Regions from separate parts of the Microbispora sp. H10830 genome, predicted to be linked through region 1. Evidence: riboswitches for the same ligand, from Rfam matches in the RefSeq annotation. Region 1 holds a riboswitch; the other holds the start of a gene.
What was found. A riboswitch is a leader RNA that binds a small molecule or an ion and turns the genes downstream of it on or off. The one in region 1 is predicted to bind cyclic di-AMP.
Positions count from the first base shown of each region.

Region 1 (4,362 bases):
AACTCGGCGCGGATCGGCTGGCGGTCCGGCAGCGTGGCGCCGACGCGCTCATCCGGGCACTGGCCCTCGAACGGACCCTTCCCGGCGGCCGGCTGAGACGTGTCAGCAGAGTGCTCACCCACCCGCCGGCCGCGTTGCGCCGGAAGGTCGCCGGGGGGCGCTTCTGCGGCCTCACGGGGCTGGCCGTGGCGTGGCCGGCGACCTTCGTCGTCCGGCTCGTGCTGGTGTCGGCCCTCGCTCTGCCCGCGTTCATGCTCACCGGCGAGGACATCGGCGCCGCGATCGCCCACGTGTTCCAGAGCATCGTCAAAGGGCTCGCCTTCGACCGGCTCCTCCTGGGCGGGAGCACGGTGCTGCTGGTCGTCTGGCCGTGGATCGTACGGACACGACACGCCGGCGATCGCAATTCTCAGTTCGCTCCCTATGCACTGGCCGCCGTCCTTCCTCTGGCGCTCTATATGACGAGTTTCATCTGAAACACGGCCCTTGATCGACGGTACGACAAGGAGGGAATTCTCCATGAGCAGAAAAGCACGGAAACGCGGATCAGCGGCTGCCGTGTCGGTGACCGCGGTGCTCGGGGCGGTGATCCCGGCCGGCCCGGCGACCGGCGCGCAGTCCGCGCTACAGATCTATCGCGGCACCGCCACCGTGGTGGTCGACTCATACGACTACTGCGGAGGTCCCCTCTCGGGCGAGCACCGGTTCATCGGCACCAGCCGATACAGGATGGCCGCGAAATTCATCACCGGCCCACCCAAGTCCGCCGCGGGCCGGGTCGAGCGCAATCCCTTCTACTGGGAGTTCTACGTGGGGAACATCGGAGCCGTCGGATCTTTCCAATTCGGCTCCGCCCACGTCGTCACCGCGTCGGCCCGCGATCTCGGCGGCAACGTACGCGACCCGAACCTCTTGCTCGGCTACTGGGTCACCGGCCGATCGGGCACCTCCTGGTCCGGCAAGCTGGTCGACAGCCATCGCGCCGAGGGGGCCACGTTCAACCACTTCTACGGAGAGAAGACCATCGTCCCTTGCCGTAATCTCGGCACGTCCCCCTTCCTCTACGCCGTCAACGCCGGGGCGACGGTATCGGGCCGAGTGAGCTCGGGGAGCGCGGCGTTCACCATCCGCGGCTCGACCTACGGCGACAACTACCGGTTCCGGATCACGTTCGGCTGACGGGAACGTTCCGCGGGACGGGGTACGACAATCCAGGACCCCACCACGCCCGGGCGTACGGAGGTGTCGGCCTATGAAGGGACGTGTTCTGCCGGCGGCCCTGCTGACGGCCGATCTGCTGGTCGGCCTGGGCGGCGCGTACGGCTCCGCCGCCTGGCCCGGGGCATCGTCTTCACCCGCCGCGCTCACCGCGCTCACCGTGCTCACCGGGCCTGCCGGCACGACACCGGCGGCCGTCCACAACGACCAGGACGTCATGTTCGCCCGGATGATGATCCCGCATCATCGTCAGGCGGTGGAGATGGGAAGGTTGGCCGAGGGCCGCGCGGCGGACGCCCGGGTCGCGCGGCTCGCCCGGCGGATCGAGGCCGCGCAGGCTCCCGAGATCCGGACGATGAGCGGCTGGCTCACGGCCTGGGGCGAGCGGGTGCCCGGTGAGAGCCCCGCGCCGGAGCACCACGCCATGCCCGGAATGATGTCCCCCGAGGACATGCGGCGTCTCGCGGGGCTGTCCGGACGGGCCTTCGACCGGGCCTTCCTCACGATGATGATCCGGCACCACGAGGGCGCCGTCGCCATGGCGCGCGACGAGCTGCGCACCGGGGTCTACGAGCCGGCCCGGCGGATGGCGGCGTCCATCGTCTCCAGCCAGTCGGCCGAGATCAGGGAGATGAAGGGCCTGCTGGGTTAGCGCGGCCCGAGTCGACGACGTGCCACGGTGATCCGCCGCTCAGGAAGGCGGCGGGACGTGACCGTGGGGGGTCGTCGTGGAAGGTCATCGTGGGAGGTCATCGCTTGCGGTGCCGTCCGCCGGACGTCGCCGCCGCGGCCTTGAACCGGAGCCCGGTCACGGCGGTGGAGACCACCGCGAACAGCAGACCGGCCGGCAGGACGGCGTCCCCGGGCGACCACACGACGTCGAGGGACTTCCCCTGCGTGGCCGCCATGTTCCTGGTGGTGGGCGCCGCGGCGCGCTGGACGCTCGCGTTGACGGCCGCCACGGGCTGGATCGTCACCGGCGCCTTCGGCGCCACCTTGACCTTGCGCGGCAGGCCGTACCCCACGATCTTGCTCTTGTCGCGCACCTTGCGCTTCAGCCACACGCCGTCGACGTTGCCCTCGATCGTGTGGACCTTCCCGCCGGCGACCTTCTCGACGATGCCGACATGGTCGATGTCCCCGATCTTCTTGGACCCCGACCAGTCGAAGAAGACCACGGCGCCCGGCTCGGGCTTGTCGCTCCAGGCGTGGTGCTCCTTGAACCACTTGGCGTGCCGCGTGGTGAGCGCGAACTCGCCGACGTGGCCCTGCACCCCGGCCCGGTCGGCCGCCCAGGAGACGAACATGTCGCACCAGGGGGCGGTCTTGAAGTCGGAGTCCTTGGCGATGTTGTCGGCGTACCACTCGCCGAACTTCGTGTGTTTCCCTGCTCGTTCGCGGTAGCCCAGTTCGGGGCGGACGGCGTCGAGCAGCTGTCGAGCTATCGGATCGGTGGAAATCGGAGGCTCCTCATGGCGCGCTTCGAGACATGACGAACCGGCCCGCGGGGCGTGGCGGCATGACGGCATGACCGTCCGAGGACACGGCCGCGGCGGGGCGGAATCAGAAACGGGAAATGTGGCAGCCCGTCACGGGCGCGCCATCACCCCGGAAGCCTGGAGACGTTCCAGGGCGGGCATGTGGTCCGGCGACACGACGCGGACCGGGTGGGCAGGTGGAGCCGACACTCCACGCGCTCTCCTCTCCTTGGCCGCCTACCGGGTTAGCTGACGGGTTCGGGCCAGGAGTAGCCCTACCGGATGGTCCGGATTCACCCCAAGAGACGTGGGTCCCCGGTTCCCGGGATCGATGACTTCCGGGATTCGGCGGTCGCCGGTCGTCCTCGGGTTGAGGACCGCGCACCGGCGAGACACACGGGAAGCTTAATAGATAACAAGTAAGACACGACCAAAAACCCGGCAAAGAGCATCATTCTGGCCGCCGCCGTTCCGTGCTTCCGCAGGTCCTCACGGTCGCGGGCCGCCCGCGGTGAGATGCGCCACACAGCGCCGTACGGGCATGAGCGCCCGTACGGCGGGCGGGGCGAAGACGACACGGCCAGGCGGCCGTACCCCCGGACACGCCGTCGCGCCCGGCGGGCGGCGGTCCCCCGCCGGGCGCGATCAGACGGCGCGGGTCAGACTTCGAGCGACATGTACAGGCGGGTGCCGGCCGGCCGGAAGCCCACGCGTTCGTAGACCCGGCGGGATCCCTCGCCGCCGTACTCCAGCCACACCGACCGTGCTCCCCTGGCGAGCATCGCCTCGGCGAGCGTGGCGGTGACCGCGGCGGCGATGCCCCGCCCCCGGAAGCCGGGGCGGGTGCCGACGCCGGCGAGTTCCGACGTCTCCACGGCCGGAGCGGAGCACATGGCCGCTCCCGCGCAGCCGCCGCCTGGCGCCCGGACGAACCGGACCGCGCCGCCGCTCTCCTCCGTACGGCGCAGCCGGGCCGCGCCCTCCGGCGACGAGGCGAACTCCCCGCCGAACGCCTCCGACAGGGCGGCGTCGATCGCCGTGTAGTCCTCGTCCGTCGACGGCGTCTCCACCGGGAGAGCGGTTCGCGGCCTCGTCAGCGTGGCCGGGATGCAGACGAGGTAGTCGTGCACCGCCTCGACGGTGAACCCCGCCTCGCGAAGTGCGGGCTCCACGGCGGGCGCGGCGTCCGGGGCGAACTCGAGACGGGGCTTGAGCCCGCGCTCGCGGAACGACCCGATCAGCGCCGCGACGTCCCGCCCGCCCGGCCGGGCGCCGGGCAGGGGTGTCGCGTAGTTGACGTACGGGCTGGTGGTGCCGGGCTCCACGCCGAGGACGAAGCCCCCGATCTCGACGACTTCGGGACGGCGGCGAAGGTTGGCCACGGCGAAACTCTGGACATCGATGCCCACGGTGATATCGACCTCACGAATGACAAGGTGGAGCGGTTCGCCCGCCGCGCGGAGCGGAGGGTGAACGCGCATTTGAAGCCATCCCGGACGGGATGGAGAAGGTGCGCAGGGCACCGTCACGTGGGGCCGCCGTGAGACGTGAAGGCAGTGAGCCGATGACGCGGGAGGCGTACCGGTCAGTGCCGACGGCGGCCGCTGTGGGACGCCGAGAACATAGGCTTCATTCCTTCGCTGTTACCTGTGTGAAGCGCGCTCAC
Region 1 covers NZ_JABBWX010000004.1:120,232-124,593, forward strand. Annotated here, with positions in the region: gene HHX35_RS44590 (M48 family metalloprotease) at 1-476, shown strand, start outside; gene HHX35_RS12910 (hypothetical protein) at 520-1,179, shown strand; gene HHX35_RS12915 (DUF305 domain-containing protein) at 1,253-1,870, shown strand; gene HHX35_RS12920 (CHAP domain-containing protein) at 1,968-2,747, opposite strand; cyclic di-AMP (ydaO/yuaA leader) riboswitch at 2,915-3,057, opposite strand; gene HHX35_RS12925 (GNAT family N-acetyltransferase) at 3,356-4,078, opposite strand.

Region 2 (4,362 bases), on a different contig from region 1:
GGCACGTCCACTCCGTGCTCGCGCATGCACTGGGCGAACTTGAGCTGGGCCTCCTGGCGGTCAACCGTGGCCGACGCCGACGGCCTGGCCGTCGCGCCGCCCGCCGTGCCCGGCCTGGCGCCGCCCGCGCTGGCGATCCCGTCGTCCGCGGGGGCCGCGCCGCAGCCGGCCAGTGCCAGTGCGAGCCCCAGTGTGAGCCCCAGTGCCGGGCCCAGCGCGCGCAGTTGTCGTATGCGCATGGGTCGTTCCTCCTCTGTCGTTCCTTCTCATCCGGGGCGTTCACCCGGGACGGGGCCCAACTCCAGCGGAGGCGGTGCTAAACGCGGATAAGCGAGATCCGCTTATCCGCGGCTAACACCGCCTGCGCCACTCTCGGAGCGAGCGGGAGGTTGGGATGCGGGTGCTCGTGGTCGAGGACGAGGAACAGCTGGCCGAGGCCGTCGCACGGGGGCTGCGGCTGCACGCGATCGCGGTGGACGTGGCCTACGACGGTCAGGAGGCGCTTGAGCTGGCCGCCTACGTCGACTACGACGTGGTCGTGCTCGACCGCGACCTGCCCGAGGTGCACGGCGACGAGGTGTGCCGGGAACTGGTCACGGCCAGCGGGACCGGCCGCATCCTCATGCTGACGGCGGCCGGGCGGGTGCGGGACCGGGTCGGGGGTCTGTCCCTGGGCGCCGACGACTACCTGGTCAAGCCCTTCGCGTTCGCCGAGCTGGTGGCCCGGATCCGGGCGCTGGCCCGGCGCTCGCCCCGGGTGGTGCCGCCCGTGCTGGAGCGGGCCGGGATCCGGCTCGACCCCGCCCGCCGTACGGTGGTGCGCGACGGGCGTGAGGTGGCGCTGGGCCGCAAGGAGTTCGACGTGCTGCGCGAGCTCATGTGCGCCGGCGGAGGGCTGGTGACCTCGGCCCGGCTGCGCGCGAGCGTGTGGGACGAGCACGCCGACGCCGGCACGGGCGTGCTGCGCGTCACGATCACCTCGCTGCGCCGCAAGCTGGGCGAGCCCGCGGTTATCGAGAACGTGCCGGGCCGGGGGTACCGGCTGTGACCCGCGTCCTGTCCCCGTGGAGCAGGCTCGGCCTGCGCATGCGGCTCACCCTGCTGTACGGCGGGCTGTTCTTCCTGGCGGGGTCGGTGCTGCTGTGGTTCACCCACCTGCTCACCGCGCGGGCGCTCAACCAGCGGTTCGTGGTGGCGGTGGCGTCGAAGGTGACCGGTACCCCCCAAACCGTGTTCGGGGGCAGGTTGCCCGACAGCGACATGCTCGCGCAGCGGGTGCGCACCAACGTCGAGCAGGGGGCGGCCGACGTGCTGACCGACGTGCTCAGGTCGTCGGTGATCGTCATGGTCCTGGTGGGGGTCGTCGCGGTGGTGCTGGGCTACCTGGTGGCCGACCGTGCCCTGCGCCCGCTGGACCGGGTGACCGAGACCGCGCAGCGGCTGTCGGAGAGCACGCTGCACGAGCGGATCGAGCTGCGCGGGCCGCAGGACGAGGTCAAGCGGCTCGCCGACACCTTCGACGCGATGCTCGACCGGCTGCACGGGGTGTTCGACGCCCAGCGCAGGTTCATCGCCAACGCCTCCCACGAGCTGCGCACCCCGCTGGCGGTCAACCGTACGGTCCTGGAGGTGTCGCTGGAGGAGCCGGCGGCGTCGGAGGACCTCAAGGCGCTGGCCCGCACGCTGCTCGGCACCAACGCGAGGTACGAGCGGCTGATCGAGGGCCTGCTCATGCTGGCGCAGTCGGAGCAGGAGCTGGCGGCCCGCAAGCCGGTCGACCTGCGGCAGGTCGTCCGCATGGCGATGGAGCAGATCGACCTGCAGCCGCGCCGCAGGAAGGTGGTCGTCCACGAGGACCTGTGCCCGGCGGTCGCGCACGGCGACCCGCTGTTCCTCGAACGCTGCCTGGTCAACCTGCTGGAGAACGCGATCAAGTACAACGTGCGGGACGGGGAGGTCTGGGTCCGGTTGCGGGAGGAGGAGGCCGGGGTGAGCGTGACGGTGGAGAACACCGGGCCCCTGGTCCCGCCATACGAGGTGGACGACCTGTTCGAGCCGTTCCGCCGGCTCGGCGGCGACCGCGTCCGCTCCGCCCGGGGGGCGGGGCTGGGCCTGTCCATCGTCCGGGCCATCGCCGTGGCGCACGGCGGCGAGGTGGAGGCGCTCGCCCGGCCGGAGGGCGGCCTGACGGTGACCGTACGCCTGCCCGGGTGAGCCCGGATTCTCCTGCCGCCGGTGATCGCGGCGCGCCCGCTACCCGTCCGCGCCAGGTTTGCTGCCTACTGCCCAGTAAAATCTGAGTTGTTCTAACTTGACCGGTTTGACCTGGTCTATTACGTTTTAGGCATCTCAGGGCGCACTTGCTCATCTCAATGGTCAAGAAGCCCTCCTCAGACCGACGCGGCCGGCCGACCCGGCCTGCCGCCCGGCCGCCGAGTCCGCGTCCGCGCGGAGCCGGGGACCCACCTCTCCTGGGGTGAATCGGCATGCGTGCCGTAGGGCGACTTCCAGCCCGAACCCGTCAGCTAACCCGGTAGGCGGCATGGAAGTAAGGGAGTACGCCCCACCATGCACGTCCTCAACACCTGTCTTCGCGCTGCCCTCGCGGGCGGGGCACTGGCCTCGGCGGTGCTGATCGCGTCGCCGGCAGCGCACGCGGACAACCCGGCCACCGGCAAGGGCGCGGCGGCCGCGAAGTCCATGTCCGAGATCGCCTCCACGCTGCCCAAGGTCAGCGCGACCGACGTGCTGACCCTGGCCAGGAGCCAGGTCGGGATCAGCGAGAACGCCAACGGCGGCGGGACCAAGTTCCAGCAGTGGTACATGTCCACTCCCCGCGCCCGCGAGACGCTCGCCCGCGACGGCGGCACGCTCAAGGGCTACCTCAACGCGGCCTGGTGCGACATGTTCGTCTCGTGGGTGGGACAGCAGCTCGGCATCGGTCCGGTCATGGGCTCCGACGCCTACACCGTGGAGCACGCCCGCTGGTTCGCCGACCACGGCCGCTGGGGCCGCACGCCCAAGCCGGGCGCGGTGGTGTTCTTCAACTGGAACGGCAGCAAGGACATCGACGACGTCGAGCACGTCGGGTTCGTCGTCAAGGACAACGGCGACGGCACGATCCGGACAATCGAGGGCAACACCGGCGACGGCGGTGCCGTCGAGGCCCGCACCCGTCCCACCTGGCAGGTGGCCGGATATGGCTACCCGATGTATCCCGGGGACGCATCCGCATCCGCATCCGCCTCCTCCTGACGGACGACCGCCCCGAAGCGCGCCGGTGATCCCGGCGCGCTTCGCCGTCCCCACCGAGAGCGTCCGGCTCCCTCCAAATTGACCTATATAAGCGTGAGCTGCGAGCCTGGCGGCATGCACGCGTTCGACGTCCTCGGTGATCCGGTGCGCCGCCGGATCCTGGAACTGCTCGCCGAGGGAGAGCGCCCCGCCGGGGAGATCGGCGCGATCGTGCAGGAGGAGTTCGGGATCTCCCAGCCCGGGGTGTCCCAGCACCTGCGCGTGCTGCGGGAAAGCGGCTTCGCGACGGTCCGGGCCGAGGGCACCCGGCGCCTGTACGCCGTCGACCCCGCGCCGCTGCGCGAGGTCGACATCTGGCTCGACCACTTCCGCCGCTTCTGGAACCAGCGCCTGGACGCCCTGGGCACCGAACTCGCCCGCGGCAGGCGGGAGCGCCGCCTGCGGGACGACTCCCGTCCGTGAATCGTGCGCACCTGACGCATGGCCGTACCAGCCCGCCGGTGCGGGGTCACCGCGATCACGGTGCCTGGGTGCCCGAACCGACCAGGTAAGGGGCGGCGTAGGACATCGCCGCCGCGTGCACGGCGGGCCGGGCGCAGAACGCGAAGCCCGAGTCGTACGGGAGGTTCAGCCATTTGTGGCCGTCGCAGGCCCAGGAGTCGGCCAGCTCCAGCCCGTTCACCAGATGCCGGGTCGCAGGGCTCGCCGCGGCCCACAGCCCGAACGCCCCGTCGACGTGCACCCACCCACCGTGCCGGCGAACCAGTTCGCACGCCTCCCGCAGCCGGTCGAAGGCGCCGGTGTTCACGTTGCCGGCCTGGAGACACACGATGGCGGGGCCCGGGGAGCCGCCTCGCAGCACATCCCGCAGCGCCCCGGGGTCGATGGCGCCGCTCGGCCCGGTGGGCACCGGCTCCACCACGTCCGTCCCGAGCCCGAGCAGGCGCAGCGACCGGTCGATGGTCCCGTGCCGCTCCTCCCCCGCGATCACCCGGATCGGCGGCGCTCCGAGCAGTCCGCGCCGTTCCACGTCCCAGCCCGCGTCCGACAGCACCTGGTGCCGGGCGGCGGCGAGCCCGACGGTGTTGGCCGCTTGGCCGCCCGTGA
Region 2 covers NZ_JABBWX010000009.1:304,704-309,065, forward strand. Annotated here, with positions in the region: gene HHX35_RS23945 (hypothetical protein) at 1-239, opposite strand, end outside; gene HHX35_RS23950 (response regulator transcription factor) at 395-1,048, shown strand; gene HHX35_RS23955 (HAMP domain-containing sensor histidine kinase) at 1,045-2,214, shown strand; cyclic di-AMP (ydaO/yuaA leader) riboswitch at 2,421-2,554, shown strand; gene HHX35_RS23960 (CHAP domain-containing protein) at 2,569-3,255, shown strand; gene HHX35_RS23965 (helix-turn-helix transcriptional regulator) at 3,370-3,717, shown strand; partial or broken gene HHX35_RS23970 (pyridoxal phosphate-dependent decarboxylase family protein) at 3,773-4,345, opposite strand.
Region 2: linked by a shared signal. The riboswitch ahead of HHX35_RS23960 (CHAP domain-containing protein) and the one ahead of HHX35_RS12920 (CHAP domain-containing protein) in region 1 are both predicted to bind cyclic di-AMP.